DNA from 4 places in the Geodermatophilus sp. SYSU D00696 genome. Region 3 is predicted to be linked to each of the others. Evidence: riboswitches for the same ligand, from Rfam matches in the RefSeq annotation. Region 3 holds a riboswitch; each other region holds the start of a gene.
What was found. A riboswitch is a leader RNA that binds a small molecule or an ion and turns the genes downstream of it on or off. The one in region 3 is predicted to bind cyclic di-AMP.

Region 1 (4,170 bases), on a different contig from region 3:
GGTGCCCCGTGGACGGCCGGGGCGCCCGCGCCCGTCCCGGCCGGTCCGGTCGGGGACGGGCCGCGCACCCTCGTGGTGGCCGGCGACGGACCACCCGCGGCCGGCCGGGCCTGGGCCGCCGGGGCCGCTGCTTCGGGCTGGCCGGTGGTCGCCGAGCCCAGCGGCGGCGCGTGGACCGGCGACGCCGTCCGCGGCGGGGCGCTGCTGCTCGGCGTCCCCGCCTGGCTGGACACGCACCGGCCCGAGCGGGTCGTGGTGGTCGGCCGGCCCACGCTGTCGCGGCCGGTGTCGGCGCTGCTCGCCGACCCGCGGGTGCGGGTCGAGACGGTCGCGGCGACCCCGCGCTGGCCCGACGCGGGCCGGTCGAGCGCGCTGGTCTCGCGGGCCGCCCCGCCCGCCGGGCCGCCGTCGGACCCCGGCCGGGCCGGGAACCGGGCCGGGGCGTGGGCCGGGGCGTGGTCCGACGCCGCCGCCCGCGTCGGGACCGCCGTCGACGCGCTGCTCGACGCGGCGCCGGGCCTCACCGCCGCCCGCCTGGCCCGCGACGTCGTCGCCGCGCTGCCGGCCGGGGCGCTGCTGGTGCTCGGCTCCTCGACGCCGGTGCGCGACGTCGACCGCCTCGCCGTGCCGCGCGGCGACGTCGCCGTGCTGGCCAACCGCGGGGTGGCCGGCATCGACGGGACCGTCTCGACCGCGGTCGGGGCGGCGCTGGCGCACGGCGGCCCGACGGTGGCGCTCCTGGGCGACCTGACGTTCCTGCACGACCTGCAGGGCCTGCTCACCGGCGAGGGCGAGCCGCGTCCGGACCTCACGCTCGTCGTCCCGGACAACGACGGCGGCGGGATCTTCGCCCAGCTCGAGCCCGGCCGGGCGGCGTACGCGCGCGACTACCGGCGGGTGTTCGGGACGCCGCACGGGCGCGACCTGGCAGCGGTCGCGCAGGCGCTGGGCTGGACGGCGACGGCGGTCTCCTCGGCCGGCGAGCTGCCGGCCGCGCTGGCGGCGGGCGGGCCGCGGGTCGTCGTCGTCCGCACCGACCAGCGCGCCGAGGCCGACCTCGCCGTCGCGCTCCGGGACGCCGCCGCCCACGCCCTCGGCTGACCGGGCGGGACGGGCGGTGGAGGACCGGTCCGTCCCGTGGCGTCCATCACGAGCGACGTGCCCGCAGGGTCCCGGGGGGCCGGTCGCCGGGGCCGCGCCGGACCACGCGGACCGGGGGGCGAGTCGCCGGTGACCAGCGCGTTCCCCACTCCCGGCCCGCCGGCGCCGCAGGCGGTCGGTTGGTCACGGCGGCGTCACGCGCTACCCCACGTGTCCCCTCCTAATCGCAGTGTGACCGGCGACACAGCGACAGTTGCCATGACCGTAGGTAGCTTTTTGGCTGCGCTCAGCAGAACGGAGCGCGGCGCCGGTCCGCCAAACCCTGCCCACCGGTCGTCCACACCAACACCCAGGGCAGGGGTGGGGGACCCACTTCCGGCGCGCGACGGCCCACGGGGGCCGGACCCGAACGCGCCTCGGGGTGAAGCCGCGGACCGCGGCCGGGCACCGATCGCCCGAACCCGACAGCTCACCTCGCCGGCGGTGATCGGGAGATCATCACCATGCCCAAGCACCGCGCACCCCGCTACGTCCGCACCAAGAAGGTCATCGCCCGGGCCCCTGTCGCCGCCGGCGCCACCGTCGTCGGTCTCGGCGTCCTCAGCTCCCCGGCCTCCGCCTCCACCAGCCACGACTGGACCGACGTCGCCCAGTGCGAGTCCAGCGGCAACTGGAGCATCAACACCGGCAACGGCTACTACGGTGGCCTGCAGTTCAGCCAGTCCACCTGGGCCGGCTTCGGCGGCACCGAGCTCGCCGCCCGCGCCGACCTGGCCACCCCGGCCCAGCAGATCGAGATCGCCGAGCGCGTCCTCGAGGGCCAGGGCATCGGCGCCTGGCCGAGCTGCGGCAAGTACCTGACCGAGGGCACCACCGCGGCCGCCGCCGAGGCGCCCGCCGCCCCCGCTCCCGCCGCCGAGGCACCCGCCCCGGCCGCGGAGGCCGGTCACTCCCACGACCACGCCGACGACGCCGCCACCGAGGACTACACCGTCCGCTGGGGCGACACCGTGAAGAAGATCGCCGCCGCCCACCAGCAGGGCTGGCGCGAGCTCTACGAGCGCAACGTCGACGTCATCGGCAGCAACCCGAACCGGATCTACCCCGGTCAGGTGCTCGCCGTCAGCGGCGCGGCCCCGGCCCAGGCCGCTCCGGCCCCGGAGGCCCCCGCCGCGACCGCCTCCGCCGGCGAGTCCGCCCCCGCGCCCGCGGTGGCCCCGCTGGCCGAGGTCGCCCCGCAGGTCGCCTCCGCGATCGCGTCGATCACCAACAGCGCCGGCCCGGTCAAGGCGGTCGTGCAGGCCGCCGCGAACGCCGTCGTGAGCAACGTGCCGGGCGCCGCCGACATCACCCTCGGCGGTACGCGCGGGAGCGCGGTCGACCCGAACGGGCACCCGTCGGGCCTGGCGCTGGACTACATGGTCATGACCGACAACGCCCTCGGTGACGCCATCGCCCAGTACCACGTCGACCACTGGGACGAGCTCGGCGTCGAGTACGTCATCTGGGAGCAGCGGATCCTGACCTCGCCCGACGGCGCGTGGAAGGCGATGGCCGACCGCGGCAGCGTGACCGCGAACCACCACGACCACGTGCACGTGAACTACGTGGGCTGATCCTCACCCCCCGACGAGGGCCCCGGCCGCTGCCCAGCGGCCGGGGCCCTCGTCGTCGGACCGGTCAGCGGCCGCGAGCCGTCCAGTGGGCGAGGTACGAGCGGTGCAGCCACGCGTCCACCCAGGCGCGGTCGGGCGCGGCCGGCACCGCCGGGCTGTCGCGCAGCGCCAGCAGCCGGGCCTCGGCGTCGTCGACCGCGGCGACCACCTCGGCCAGCGGTACCTCGCCCCGGCGGATGCTCCGCAGGTACGTGCGGTGGGGCTCGGGCACCGGCAGGGTGATCCGGCCGGTCGTCAGCAACTCCACCCCCTGGATGCCCAGCCGCAGCGCGTGCATCGCGTACTTGACGTCGAACCCGTGCGCGGCGACGAGTCCAGGGCGGTTCGTGTGCGCGCCGGCTGCGCCGGTCATCGCCGCCCGCTGGCCCCTCAGGTAGCCGAGGAAGCGGTCGGCGGCCACGCGGGAGACGAACCGGTCGGCGTGCGCCACCAGGTCCGCGCCCGCGGCGTCGCGGACGACGACCTCCTCGTCGGGCACGAACAGCAGCAGCAGGACGGTGGGGTTGCCGCCCAGCGCCAGCCGCGCCCACTTCCGCGCCGCGTACACCACGACGTCGAGGTCGCCGGCGCCCGACCGGTTGGCGAGCCCGCCGGGGCGGTCCCACGCGGTGTGCCGGTGGTACTGCTCGAACGGCACGGTCACCGGCGTCGAGAGCCCGGCGGGCACGCGCGCGGTGCCGGTGACGTACTCGGGCGGCTCGAGGCAGATGCCCATCTCGTCGCGGTCGTCCTGCCCCGTCACCGACGTGCCGTGCACGCCGGACCCCACCTGCGCGCGGAGGATCGTCCCCTGCTCGGCGATCTCCCGCGCCCGCGCCGAGGCGTGCGGGTGGTCGAAGGGCGACGGGAGGGAGCGGTCGCCGGCGATGGTCGGGACGGCGGTCACCGGGCCACCCAACCAGCCCGGACGCCGGCCGCCGACCCGTTTCCGGCTCAGCTCTCCAGGGCGGCCTGGAACGCGGCGAACTTCGACTGGGTCTCGGCGAGCTCGGCCGCGGGGTCGGAGCCCGCGACGATGCCGCACCCGGCGAACAGCCGCGCGGTGCACGGGTCGTCCTCGCCGAGCCGGGCACAGCGCAGGGCCAGGCCGAACTCACCGTCGCCGCGGGCGTCGAGCCAGCCGACCGGTCCGGCGTAGCGGCCGCGGTCCATGCCCTCGAGCTCGGCGATCAGCGCGGTGGCCACGTCGGGCGGCGTGCCGCCCACCGCGGCGGTCGGGTGCACCGCCTCGACCAGCTCCAGCAGCCCGGCGCGGCCGCGCGCGCCCGAGCGCCGCTGCGTGCCGGTGACGTCGGTGGCCAGGTGCCGCACGTTCGCCAGCGTCAGCAGCGACGGGGCCTCCGGCACCGAGAGGGCGGTGCAGAACGGGTCGAGCGCCCGCACCAGCGAGTCG
Region 2 (4,170 bases), on a different contig from region 3:
GTCCCCGGACGCAGCGTCCCCCGAGCCCGCGCCGGCCGAGCCCGCGCCGGCCGAGCCCGCGCCCTCCGACGCGGCCCCCTCCGACGCGGCCCCCTCGGACGCGGTGTCCTCGGAGCCCGCCCCGTCCGAGCCCGCGCCCTCGGACAGCGTCCCGACCGAGCCGGCCCCGACCGACCCCACCGGGCCCGCGCCGACCGAGCCGGCGCCCTCGGACAGCGCCCCGACCGAGCCGGCCCCGACCGACCCGACCGGGGCGGCCCCGAGCGAGCCGTCGGAGCCCGCCCCGAGCGAGCCCTCGGAGCCCGCGCCGTCGGGGTCGTCGGGCGCGACGTCCCCGGGGTCGGCGACGTCGTCGGCACCCGACGGGGGCAGCGCGGCTCCCGACACGGGTGCGGCCGGCTGACCGCGGGCGGTTAGGGTCCTCCGCCATGCCGACCAGGTCACCGGGGGACGCTCCGGCGGGGACGATCGAGACGCTGGGCCTGCCCACCCGGGCAGTCACCGCGCTGACCCGCGCCGGCATCACCGACGTCGCCGCGCTCGCCGCCCTCAGCCGCCGTGAGCTCGCCGCCGTGCCCGGGCTGGGCGCGGGCCTGGTGACGGCGATCCGCCGCGTCGTGCCGGAGCCGCCCACGCCGCTGCCCCGATCGGGGACGGCGGCGCGCGACGGGCAGCTGTCGCTGCCGGCCGAGGACGACGGGGCGCCCGACGCGCCGGAGATCCCCTCCTTCGCCTCGCTGCGGGACCCCCGCCGGCGCAGCGGCCTCGACCTGCTGGTGCCCGGGGCCCCCGCGCCGGAGCAGGGGACGGCGCCCGGTCCGCAGCCCGAGGCGGAGGCGGCCCCGCCCGCGTCCGCCCCGCGCCGCGCCGCCCGCCCGGCGCCTGCACCCCGGCCGGCCGAGTACGCCGACCTGGTGCGGCTCGGGGTGCGGGTGGCCCGCGCCGCGGTGACCGTGCCCGGCCGCCTCGCGCTGTGGTCGGTGCGCACCCAGGTCGACTGGCTGCGGCGGCTGCTCGGCGCCTGACGGCCCGACACGCCGCCGCGACACGCGATGCTCGTCACGCTCCGCCGCCGCGGGATTGTCACGGTGCGGTAACGACGGTTACCGTGGCCGCCGTCCGACCGGCCGTCAGTCCCCGTCCGGGGAGTCCGGACGGATGCCGCCGAGTCGCCCTCCCGGGCGAGCCGGGGACCCACCGCACCACTGGGGTGAATCCCGCCCGCCGGACACCGTCCGGCCGCGGGTAGGGCTGCTTCCCGCCCGAACCCGTCAGCTGACCCGGTAGGCGGCCCACGGGAGAAACGGAGAGCCCGCCGGATGGCGCGCTTCTGCAGCACGACCGCACCACCCCGCCGGCTCCGCCGCACCCGGGTGCGCTCCCGCATCTGACCGCGCCCGGCCGTCCCGACGCCGCACCGCGCCCACCCGAGCTCCTCGGGTGGTGCCCGCCGGTGCGCCCGCGTCGCCCCGACGGCCGGTGCCGCCCACTGCCCCGCACCCCTCCACGGCGCCGCCGCCGGCCGCGCCGTGCCCGTACCCCTGGAGCACCTCCCCCCGATGGACGCCCCCACCGCCGAGATCCCGCGGCCCGCCGCCGGCGCCGCCCGCCGGTCCCGCCGCGCCCCCGTCCGCCGCCCCGCGCTGCTGCTCGGCGTCGCCGCCGCCGGCGCGCTGGTGGCCAACGTGCTGGTCGGCCCCGACCCGGCCGCCGAGGCGCAGGCGGGGACGTCGGAGACCGTGACCGTCGCCCAGGCGCTGGGCCTGCCCGCGCAGACCGGCACCGCGACCGAGGTCCCGCAGGTGCAGCCGCAGGACCTGCAGGTGCTCGAGGAGCTGGCGGCCAGCCGCGGCAGCCGCGAGGCCGCCGAGACCGCCGCCGCACAGGCGCAGGCCGGTGCCGACCAGGCCGTGCGCGACGCGCAGGCGGCCGAGGCCGCGCGGCTCGCCGCCGAGGCGCAGGCCGCCGCGGAGGCGCAGGCCGCCGCCGAGCGGGCCGCCGCCGAGGCGGCCGCGGCCGCGGAGGCCCAGACCGCCGCGGAGGCCGCGGAGGCGCAGGCGGCGGCGGAGGAGGCCGAGGGGGAGTCCGGCGGGTCGGAGGCGGCGTCCTCCCCGGCCGCCTCGTCGTCGGCCTCGTCCTCGTCGTCGGGGACCACGGCCTCCCGCGTCGCCCGGATCACCAACACCTCGGGCCCGGTGCGCTCGGTGGTGCAGGCCGCCGCCGACGCCGTGGTCAGCAACGTCCCCGGCGCCGCGTCGATCACCCTCGGCGGCACCCGCGCGAGCGCGGCCGACCCGGGCGGGCACCCCTCCGGCCTGGCGCTGGACTACATGGTGCTGACCGACGCCGCCCTCGGCGACGCGATCGTGCAGTACCACGTCGAGCACTGGGACGAGCTCGGCGTCGACTACCTCATCTGGGAGCAGCGGATGCTCTCCTCGCCGGGTGGCTCGTGGTCGACCATGGCCGACCGGGGCGGCGTCACGGCCAACCACTACGACCACGTGCACGTCAACTACGTGGGCTGAGCCGCGACCTCCCGCGCCGCGGGCGCCAGCCAGCGCACCGGGTCCTCGAGCACCGCGTCGAGCGCGCGCAGCGCCGCGCCGGTCGCCCCCGCGGCCGGCACGGCGCCGCCCGCCGCCACGAACGGCCGGCGCCACCGGGCCGAGAGCACCCGCCGGGCCAGGTGCTCCTCCAGCCCCGGGCGCAGCAGGTCGGTCAGCTCGGCGAGGTGACCGCCGAGCACCACCGTGGGGATGTCGAGCACGTTGACCACCCCGGCCAGCGCGACGCCCAGCGCCCACGCCGCGCGGTCGAGCGCGCGGCGGGCGCCGGGGTCGCCGGCCTCGGCGCGGGCCCGCAGCTCCGCGGGGCCGGCGTCGGCGGGCACCCCGGCGGCGGCCAGCAGCGCCAGCCGGCCGGCGTAGCGCTCCAGGCACCCGGTCGACCCGCACGGGCAGTCCGGCCCGGCCGGGTCGACGCAGACGTGGCCGATCTCGCCGGCCCAGCCCGAGCTGCCGGTCATCACCCGGCCGCCGAGCACCGCGGCCCCGCCGATGCCGATCTGCCCCGACAGGTAGACGAAGTCCCGGTGCGGCCCCGGCCGGCCCGGGGCGCTCTGCGCGACGCAGCGCGCGGCGAGGTCGGCCTCGTTGCCGAGCACCGGGACCAGCCCGTCGGGGAGCAGGTCGGCCAGCACGTCGGCGGGGCGCACCCGCGACCAGCCGAGGTTGGGCGCCCGCAGCAGCAGGCCCCGCCCGGCGTCGACCAGGCCGGGCAGCGCGAGCCCGGCGCCCACCACCCGCACACCGGCGGGCAGCGACCCGAGCACCTCGGCGCCCAGCCGGCCGAGCCGGTCCAGCGTGGCGACCGGGTCGCTGCCGCGCAGGTCCTCCTCGTGCAGCCGCTCGGCGACCGTCCGCCCGCGCAGGTCGACCACCCGGACCGCGACCAGCCCGGCGTCGACCTGCATGCCCAGCCCCGCCGGCCCCGACCCCGGTGCCAGCGGGGTGGCCGGCCGGCCCCGGCGCGACGCCGGCCCGCGCTCGACCTCGTCGAGCAGGCCGCCGGCGACCAGGTCGTCGACCAGCCGGGACGCCGTGCCGCGCGTGGTGCCCAGCGCCGCCGCGACGCCGGCCCGCGACAGCTCGCCGGGGTCGGCGCACACCGCGCGCAGGACCAGCGCCAGGTTGGTCGCCCGCAGCGTCGACTGCCGGGCACCGGTGAGGACGCGGCCGTCGGACACGGGTTGAGGTTAGCCGGGTGGATCGTTTATGTTCTACCGCAGCACAAAAGCGGTGGCCCGCGTCACCCGGACGAGCGCCCCGGTGCCCGGCGGAAGGATCCCCATGCCCCTGCAGCCCACCCGTGAGGACAGGTTCACCTTCGGTCTGTGGACGGTCGGCTGGCCGGCCCGCGACCCCTTCGGTGACGCGACCCGTCCGGCGATCGACCCGGTCGAGTCCGTCGAGAAGCTCGCCGAGCTGGGCGCCTACGGCGTCACCTTCCACGACGACGACGTGATCCCGTTCGGCAGCGACGACGACCAGCGCGCCAAGACCATCGAGCGCTTCAAGCAGGCGCTGGCCGACACCGGCCTGGTCGTGCCGATGGTGACCACCAACCTGTTCACCCACCCGGTGTTCAAGGAGGGTGCGCTCACCGCCA
Region 3 (4,170 bases):
GACGACCTGGCCACCTACTACCGCCACTACGGCGTGCCGCTGACCTACCAGTCCACGATCGCGGCCGGCCACGGCTGGATCAGCCCGCTCGGGCCGGTGGCCTGCGGGGCCACCGGAGCGCCGTACGTCAACAACTGCTCGCCCTACGACGCCCAGGCCGAGTCGCTGCGCGTGCTGTTCGGCTCGGTGCAGGCACCGAACACCGGCAAGCCGCGCGGCACCGTCACCGAGTTCTCCCAGGACCCGTACGCGGTCCCCGCCTCGCCGGGCATCGGCGACGTCACCCGCACCGGCGCGGCCGCCATCGGCATGGGGTCGACCGGCTACCTCTACACCCCGCGCGACTGCACCAGGCCGACCGCCGGCTGTCGGGTCGTCGTGGCACTGCACGGGTGCCAGCAGACCGCCGAGCAGATCGGTCGCACCTTCGTCGACCTGTCCAACCTCAACGCCTACGCCGACACCAACCGCTTCGTCGTCCTGTATCCGCAGGCCCGGCCCGACGCCACCCTGGGCAACCCCAAGGGCTGCTGGGACTGGTGGGGCTACCTCGGGCCCGGCGACGTCGACTACGCGACCAAGCGCGGCCCGCAGATGGCGACCGTGATGGCCATGGTGAGCGCCCTCGGCGGCTGACCTCAGGGCGGCGGCTGGGCCCCGACCACACCCGCGACCACCGCGGCCACCTCGTGGCCGGCGCGGACCGCGTCCAGGACCGGCGCCCCCGCCCGCCAGCCGGCCAGCACCCCGGCGGCGACGGCGTCCCCGCAGCCGGTGGTGTCGCGGAGCCGTCCCTCCGGCAGGGGCTCCACCGGCACCTGCCACGCACCCGCCGCGGTGAGCACCCGGGTGGGCCGGGCGCCGGCGTGCACGAGGACCAGTGCCGGCGCCCACGCGGGCCGGTCGCCGTCCAATCCCAGCACCGCGGCCTCGACGGCGTTGCAGAACAGGACGTCCGGCCGCAGCGCCACGAGCAGCTCCCGGTACGCGTCGGCCCCGTGGCGCTCGATCCGCGTCGCGGCCGCCACGTCGACGGTGACCGGCACGCCGGCGTCCCGGGCGAGCGAGGCAGCTGCCCGGAGCGCGTCCGGGAAACGGCCAGGCAACAGGTCGTAGCCGTCGAGGTGGACGGCGGCCGCGCCGGCGAGCCACGCGGCGCGGACGTCGTCCGGCTCGAGCCCGCCCTCGCCGCGGTCGGTGAGCAGCGTGCGCTCGCCGTCGGGGTGGACGAGCACCGTCGACAGGGGAGTGCGGCCACGGCGGACCACCGCCGTCTCCACCCCGCGCCCGGCCAGTCCGGCGAGCACCGTGTCCGCGAGCGGATCGGCCCCGGCCCAGCCCGCGAACCGCGCCGGGGTGCCGCGACGGGCCAGGTTCGCCGTCACGTTGGCCGGCGCCCCGCCCGCCGTCGTCGTCCGGGCCACCCGCTGCTGGCTCCCGACCACCAGCGGAGCGGTGAGCTCCAGCAGCTGGTCGGCGACGAGCTTGCCCACCGCCACCACCGGTCCGGAGCCGGCGCGGCGGGGCCACCGGGGACCGTCCTCGTGCACCACGACACGAGAGTGCCCCGGCCGGAGGGCCCGGCCGGGGCACCGTTCCGCGACGTGCGTCAGGCGACCCGGCGGGCGCCCGCGTAGCTCGGCATCGAGTCGAGGTCGACGACGGCCACCGGCTTGCTGGCGGTCGAGGCGTGGACCATCTGGCCGTTGCCGATGTACATGCCCACGTGCGACACCGGGCTGTAGAAGAACACCAGGTCACCGGGCTGGAGGTCGGCCTTCGCCACCGCGGTGCCGAAGGTCGACTGGGCCTTCGACGTGCGCGGGATCGAGACGCCGGCCGCCTTGTAGGCGAAGCTGGTCAGGCCCGAGCAGTCGAAGGAGTCCGGCCCGGTGGCGCCGTAGACGTACCGGTCACCGACCTGGGCGAGCGCGGTGTCGACGGCGACCTGGGCCGCGCCGGTGGGCGCAGGCGCCGGCGCGGCGGCCACCGTCCCGGTCGCGGTGCCACCACCACCGCCCGCGGCAGCCGAGGCCGGGAGGGGCGAGAGGACGATGCCGGCTCCGGCGATGGCCGCGACGGCGATGCCGCGGAACGAGCGACGAGCGGTGGACGTGCGTGCAGTCGTCATGGACGACGGTTCTCCTGTTCTCCGCGACCGCCTACCGGGTTAGCTGACGGGTTCGGACGGAGGAGTCGCCCGGCGCGACGAGTCGCGCTCCACCCCAGTGCTGCAGTGGGTCCCCGGCCCGGGCTGCCGGCTGATTCCGGCACCCGGTTCGGCGTGGCCACCAGGTGTCGCACGGGGCGCGACGAAGGACCCTGGCGGACCGGCGACGACGGTAGGGAGGGGTCAGGGGGCCCTCAACCGACGGAACGCGGCGCCACGCCCGGCGCGGACCTGCGGATTTGACTGGCCTCCCGGACCCGACACGCCAGCGCGACCACCGGGCACGCCCAGGTCCTGGACACGCGGCGGCACCCGGTCGGGCGCCGACACGCCGGACGGGACGAGAAAGGACGCAACGGTGCGTCCGTACGCCCCGTCAGCGGCCCGCCACCGGTGGAACGGGTGAAAGGCCGGGATCCCCACGGTTGCCCCGCGCGTTGACGGGGCAACGGGACAGGAGCCGACAGGAGGAGGACCCCGTGGGGATGTTGAGGAAGCTCGTGGCTTCGGGCGTCGCCGCCAAGGTGGTGCAGGAGCTCCAGAAGCCGCAGAACCAGGCGAAGATCAAGCAGTTCGTCCGCGACTTCCAGAACAAGAACAAGAAGGGCGGCACGAGCGGCCGGGCCTACTGACCGACCGACGCCCTACCGCGCCCCCCGTCCCGCTCCGGGACGGGGGGCGCGGTGCTTCTCGCGCTGGTTGCCGCCCCATTGCCGGCTCTCCCGGCGCTCTGCGGGCGTGATCGAGCCGGCAGAGCACGGGATCAGCCGGCACACCGCGTCTCGGGGCGACGGTTTCCGCAGCCGGCCGGCCGGGCACCCCGGCACCGACCGGGGTGAGCCCAGCCGGCCGGTCGGTGCTCGGCGGAGGAGGTCCGCAGTGACCGAGGGCTCGATGACCGGACGGCCGTACGGCGGCACGAACGACCGCTCCGGGCAGGACGACGACGTGCTGCCCGGCGAGCGCCCCGTCCACGACGACGAGGACGCCGAGGTGGGCGCCGCGCCCGACCAGTCGCCCCGCGCCGGTGAGAGCGGGATGGGCACCGGCGACCGCCCGGGCTTCCCCGGCAGCTGACCGCCTCGTTCCCCGCGCCGCGTCATCCCCGCCGCCTTCCGGCGTCTCCACAGATGCGGGGACCGACGGAGGCGAGGGACGCGATGACGACCACGAGCACGACCAGCGCTGCAGCGGGCGCGGACGGGACCGCCGGGTCCCCGACCGGAAGTCGACCGCAGGAGCGGCTCGAGCACGTGGAGGCACTGCGGCGGGCAGCGACCCACCTGGCGACGGCGGAGTTCCTCGAGCGCCGCGCCGACCGGTCGGTCAACGCCGCGCTCGGCGCCCTGTTGCGCGAGCGCGCCCGCGAGCGCCGGTGCCGGGCCGGGGGGATCCTCGCGGGACTCGGGATGCGCCCAGCGGCCCGGCGGTGCCTGGACGGTGCCCCCGCGCCGGCGTGACCGCCGGGGACGCCCTCAGGCCCGGCAGCCGATGGGGCCGCCGTGGAAAGCGACCATGTCGGGCCAGATGCCGGCCAGCGGCAGCCGCTCGCCGTGGGGCCGGCCATCGAGCTCCGCGTACGCCCGGTGCAGGTTGCCCACGAGCCGCTCGGACTCCTGCCACGCCGCGTAGGGGTTGCCCGCGTGCCGGCGCGCGGTCTCCAGCGGCGACCACCCCGCCGCGTGCCCCTCGCGCGCCGTCGCGTCGACGAAGGCCGCGTAGCCGGCGAGGTCGTCGAGCAGCCGGGGGACCTGGTCCCCGCGGCACACCGGGCCGTGCCCGGGCACCAGCACCTCCGGCTCCAGCGCCCGCAGTGCGGCCAGCGCCCGCGGGTACCCGGCCACGCTGCCCTCGGCGAGGAACGGCTGGCCGCCGGCGAAGGCGACGTCGCCCGCGAAGGCCACCCGCTCGCCGGGCAGCCAGACGACGACGTCGCCGCGCGTGTGCGCCGGGCCCACCGCGTGCAGCTCGACCGCCCGCTCCCCGAGGTGCAGGGTCAG
Region 4 (4,170 bases), on a different contig from region 3:
GTCAGGTCGAGGGCGTACAGGTCCGCGCGCGCCTCCACCTGGCGCGACACCAGGTTCTGCACCGGCGTGGCGACCAGCGAGCCCACGGCGGTCAGCAGCAGCACCAGCGGGACCACGCGCGGGTCACCCGCGGAGTCCGCGCCCGCGCGGCGCAGCAGCGCCGGCCGGGACAGCAGCCACCCCAGCAGTGCCACCGCCGCGGCCGCGCCGAGGGCGCCCAGCAGCGTGCCGGTCAGGACGTCGTCGGCGGCGACGTGCCCGAGCTCGTGGGCGACGATCGACTCGATCTCGTCGTCGGGGACGTCGGCGAGCAGGGTGTCGTAGACGACGACGCGGCGGGTGGACCCGAACCCGGACACGTAGGCGTTCAGCCGCGTCGTCCGGCGCGAGGCGTCGGCGACCAGGACGTCCTCGACCGGGTTGCCGCTCTCCTCGGCGAGCTGGAGCAGGTCGGTGCGCAGCTGTCCGGCCGGCAGCGGCTCGAAGCGGTTGAACGCCGGCTCGATGACCACCGGGTAGAGGAACGAGCCGGCCACCACGAGCCCCGCCGCGCCGGCTGCCGCCCACGCCCACCAGGTGCGCGGCGCCCGGCGGGCCAGCCACACCAGGGCGAGCAGGGTGAGCGCGGTCAGGCCGGCGTCGATGGCGGTGGAGACCGCGACGTCGCGCAGCCACAGCCCCCAGGACCGGGTCGACAGGCCGTAGCGGTGCCGCACGACCTCGCCGTAAGCCGACAGCGGCAGCGTGACCAGCCGGCCGGCGACCACCAGCGCGACCGTGCCGAGGAGCAGCGTGAGCGGCCAGCGCCCACCCACGGGACGGCCGACCGCGGTGACCAGCCGGCTGCCCAGGCGCGTGAGGCCGAGCAGCGCCGAGACGGTGAGGCCGAGCAGCAGGCCCACCAGCGAGGCGGGGCGGACCGCGGCGGCGAAGGCCTCGGCCCGGCGCACCACCTCGGCGGGCAGCCCGGCGTCGGCGCTGAGCGGCGTCGCGCCACCGGGCGGGGTGGGCAGCACCGTCCAGGGCGTCCGGACGGCGACGACGACCACGAACGCCGCACCGAGAACGAGCGCGACCAGCAGGGCGGCGCGGGAGGCGGTCCGGTTCACCCGCCCGCCCAGCTCACGCGGCCGATCCTAGGCGGACCGGCCCGCCCGGCCGCCCCGGTCCCCGGACCCGGCACCGGCCACGACGAGGGCCGGTGACCCGTGAGGGTCACCGGCCCTGGCGACGTGCTGGGTTGGCCATCCCCCAGGGGCCCGCCGCGAGCGTCCGAACGGCGGGGGGAGGGGTCCTTCCGTCAGGCGATGCGGCGCATGGCGGTGATGCCGCTCATCGAGTCGACGGACACCACCTTGACCGGCACGCCGGAGGTCGAGGCGTGCACCATCTGGCCGCCGCCGATGTACATGGAGACGTGGCTGACCGGGCTGTAGTAGAAGATCAGGTCGCCCGGCTGCAGCTCCGACCGCGAGACGGCGGTGCCCATCTGCGACTGCATCCGGCTGGAGTGCGGCAGGCTGATCCCGGCCGCCGCGTAGGCGTACTGGGTCAGGCCCGAGCAGTCGAAGGCGTTCGGCCCGCCGGCGCCCCACACGTAGGGGTCGCCCACCTGCGCCAGCGCCGTCTGCACCGCCACCTGCGCGGCGCCGCTATACCCACCCGCGGGGGCCGCCGGAGCCGGGGCGGCCGCCGCCGGAGCCGCCGCCGCCGGAGCCGCCGCGGCCGGAGCCGCCGCCGCGGGAGCCGCGGGAGCCGCAGCCGCCGGGGCGGCCGCCGCGGGAGCAGCCGCTGCGGCCGCCGCCTCGGCCGCGGCGTCGGCGGCGGCCTCGGCCTCGGCGGCGAGCGCCTGCTGCCGCGCGGCCTCGGTCAGCGCCTCGAACTGGGCCTCGTAGTCGGCGATGTCGGCCTCGAGCCGCTCCTCCTGGGCGTCGAGCTCCTCGAGCGTGGCCTCCGCATCGGCCCGGGCGGCGTCGGCCTCGCGCTGCGCCTCCTCCGCCGCGGTGGCGGCCTCGCCGACCTGCGCGAGCACGTCGGTGGTGTGGCCGGAGATGTGGTCGAGGGTGGCCAGCGAGCTGACGAACTCGTCGGCCGAGTCGCTGGTCATCAGCAGGTCCAGCTGGGCGAAGGTGTCGTTGCTGCTGGTCCAGGCACTGCGGGCGACCTGGCGGATCTGCCCGTCGAGGTCCTGCAGCCGGGAGCGGGCGTCGCCGAGGGCCCGCTCGGCGGCCTCGGCGGCGGCCTGCTGGCGGGAGAGGACCTCGCGGGCCTCGTTGACCTGCTCGCTGACCGCCTCGAGCCGGCGGCCGGCGTCGGCGGCGAGCTCGGCGGCCTGCTCGGGGGTGGCGGCCCGCTCGGGGTCGGCGACCGCGGTGCCGGGCACGAGGGCCACGGTCAGGGCGGCGGCGGTGCCGACCAGCGCGACCCGGCCGAGGAGCCGGCGCGGTGAGCGGCGGTGCGGGCCGGCGACGCGGGCGGTCGCGGGTGCGGAGGAGGTGGACTGTGCGCAGGCATGCCCCGGGCAGGGGCGGGGGGTCGCCACGGGCGGCGGCTCTCCGTTCTTCCTCAGCAACCGCCTACCGAGTTAGCTGACGGGTTCGGGCTGGGAAGACGTGCCCTATCAGGCGTGCGCCGGCGGGCCGGTGCACGCGAGAACTCACCCCAGTGCTGCGGTGGGTCCCCGGCTCACCTCGCGCGCACCCGCAGGCGGCGTCCGGTGACTCGGCGGTGACCGGCCGAGGTCACCTCGCGTCAGGTGACGACCACCCGGCCGGACGCGGTCACAGTACGGACGTGATGAGTTTGTGACAAACGGGACCCCTGCTGACTGTGAGAACACGCACAGTGAGCAGTAGCGCCCACTCCGGTGTGTACCCGTTCGGGCGTCGACCTGCGCCTCAGCCGGTGCGGCGCCGTCCGCCGGGACGCTCCCCGCGCGCCGGGCGGTGACGCAACGGAGGCACCAGGCCGACCTCCGCCAGCGCCCGCACGGCGCGCCGCTCGACGTCGTCGAACTCCACGACCACGCCCGACGGCGGGGGCACCGCGTCCCCGGCGGCCGGCCCGGTCGCCCGCGCGGCCGGGACCGGCGGCACCGGCAGCAGCACGGGCCCGGTGCCCCTCTCCGCCGGCGGCGCACCCAGCAGGACGGTGACGACGCAGTCGGCGCAGCCGGTGCCGCGCACGGTGCAGGTGTCGCAGTCGATGAGCATGGCCGTGTCCCCCCTCCGGTGCCCCGGGCCGCCCCGGGTGCCGGGCCGCGGTCGGGACGGGTCTCCCTGTCGGTTGCTCCGCACGCTAGGGACGGCCACCGACAGTCCCGGCTCAGCTGCCCGCGAACTCCCAGTGCCAGGGCTCCTCGCGGCCGTTGCCCGGGTCCGCCCAGGTGGGGTGCAGCCAGCCGAAGCGGCCGGCGTTGGCCACCATCCAGGCGTACTGCGGGGTGCCGAAGGTCTCGATGCCGCCGCACAGGTCGACCGCCAGCCCCCAGCCGTGGTTGCTCGTCCCCGGGACCGCGGCCAGGGCCGGTTTCTCGCCGTAGAGCCGGACCTGGCCGGCGTAGGTGCGGTAGGAGTCGGTGATGCAGACCGGCCGGCCGAACTCCGCCTCGAACGCCGCGCTCATCGCCCGGTAGGCCGCGGCGGCGTCGCAGCGCAGCGCGTGCCCGCCCACGCCGAGGGGGCACAGCGCGCTGGGCGGGACGAGGCCGTTGGGGTACCCGCCCCAGGCGCGGGTCCCGTCGAAGCTGGGCGGGTACACGGTGTTGCCGCACTCCACCCGCAGCGCACCGCCCGAGGGCCCCGGCGCGGCCACCTCGGGGCGAGTGCCGAGGGCCGGCCGGCCCACGTGCAGCACCTGGTCGGCGGGCAGCCGGCGGACGACGACCGCGCCGGCCCGCCCGTCGGCGGCCAGCATCGTCTCCCGGTCCAGCGCGATGCCGACGTGGCCGAGCCCCGACTCGGGCGTCCCGAGGAACACCAGGTCGCCGGGCAGCACGTCGGCCGGGTCGACCGGCACCGTGACGGCGTACAGCCCGGCCTGGTCGGCGGGCAGGTCGACGCCCGCGGCGCCGTAGACCGTGGAGACCAGCGAACCGCAGTCCCAGGAGTCCGGGCCGGCCGTCCCCGGCGCGTAGGGCTGCCCCAGCGTGTCCATCGCCGCGCTGACGGC

Region 1: it holds a riboswitch for cyclic di-AMP, as region 3 does, so the genes downstream of both, ACI79O_RS06040 (transglycosylase family protein) here and ACI79O_RS08425 (C40 family peptidase) in region 3, are expected to answer to the same signal.
Region 2: it holds a riboswitch for cyclic di-AMP, as region 3 does, so the genes downstream of both, ACI79O_RS00035 (hypothetical protein) here and ACI79O_RS08425 (C40 family peptidase) in region 3, are expected to answer to the same signal.
Region 4: it holds a riboswitch for cyclic di-AMP, as region 3 does, so the genes downstream of both, ACI79O_RS21800 (NlpC/P60 family protein) here and ACI79O_RS08425 (C40 family peptidase) in region 3, are expected to answer to the same signal.

Annotation. Positions count from the first base shown of each region.
Region 1 covers NZ_JBJGYY010000006.1:92,362-96,531, forward strand. The annotation lists gene menD (2-succinyl-5-enolpyruvyl-6-hydroxy-3-cyclohexene-1-carboxylic-acid synthase) at 1-1,101, shown strand, start outside; cyclic di-AMP (ydaO/yuaA leader) riboswitch at 1,432-1,600, shown strand; gene ACI79O_RS06040 (transglycosylase family protein) at 1,605-2,717, shown strand; gene ACI79O_RS06045 (nucleotidyltransferase domain-containing protein) at 2,782-3,663, opposite strand; gene ACI79O_RS06050 (isochorismate synthase) at 3,711-4,170, opposite strand, start outside.
Region 2 covers NZ_JBJGYY010000001.1:5,731-9,900, reverse strand. The annotation lists gene ACI79O_RS00045 (protein kinase domain-containing protein) at 1-403, shown strand, start outside; gene ACI79O_RS00040 (DNA-directed RNA polymerase subunit alpha C-terminal domain-containing protein) at 429-1,025, shown strand; cyclic di-AMP (ydaO/yuaA leader) riboswitch at 1,153-1,306, shown strand; gene ACI79O_RS00035 (hypothetical protein) at 1,560-2,528, shown strand; gene ACI79O_RS00030 (ROK family transcriptional regulator) at 2,516-3,748, opposite strand; gene xylA (xylose isomerase) at 3,852-4,170, shown strand, end outside.
Region 3 covers NZ_JBJGYY010000010.1:19,551-23,720, reverse strand. The annotation lists gene ACI79O_RS08435 (extracellular catalytic domain type 2 short-chain-length polyhydroxyalkanoate depolymerase) at 1-636, shown strand, start outside; gene ACI79O_RS08430 (carbohydrate kinase family protein) at 639-1,553, opposite strand; gene ACI79O_RS08425 (C40 family peptidase) at 1,610-2,131, opposite strand; cyclic di-AMP (ydaO/yuaA leader) riboswitch at 2,144-2,295, opposite strand; gene ACI79O_RS08420 (hypothetical protein) at 2,650-2,802, shown strand; gene ACI79O_RS08415 (hypothetical protein) at 3,050-3,247, shown strand; gene ACI79O_RS08410 (hypothetical protein) at 3,331-3,630, shown strand; gene ACI79O_RS08405 (MBL fold metallo-hydrolase) at 3,646-4,170, opposite strand, start outside.
Region 4 covers NZ_JBJGYY010000049.1:14,906-19,075, reverse strand. The annotation lists gene ACI79O_RS21805 (M48 family metallopeptidase) at 1-1,109, opposite strand, end outside; gene ACI79O_RS21800 (NlpC/P60 family protein) at 1,301-2,542, opposite strand; cyclic di-AMP (ydaO/yuaA leader) riboswitch at 2,559-2,737, opposite strand; gene ACI79O_RS21795 (hypothetical protein) at 2,898-3,212, opposite strand; gene ACI79O_RS21790 (NlpC/P60 family protein) at 3,325-4,170, opposite strand, start outside.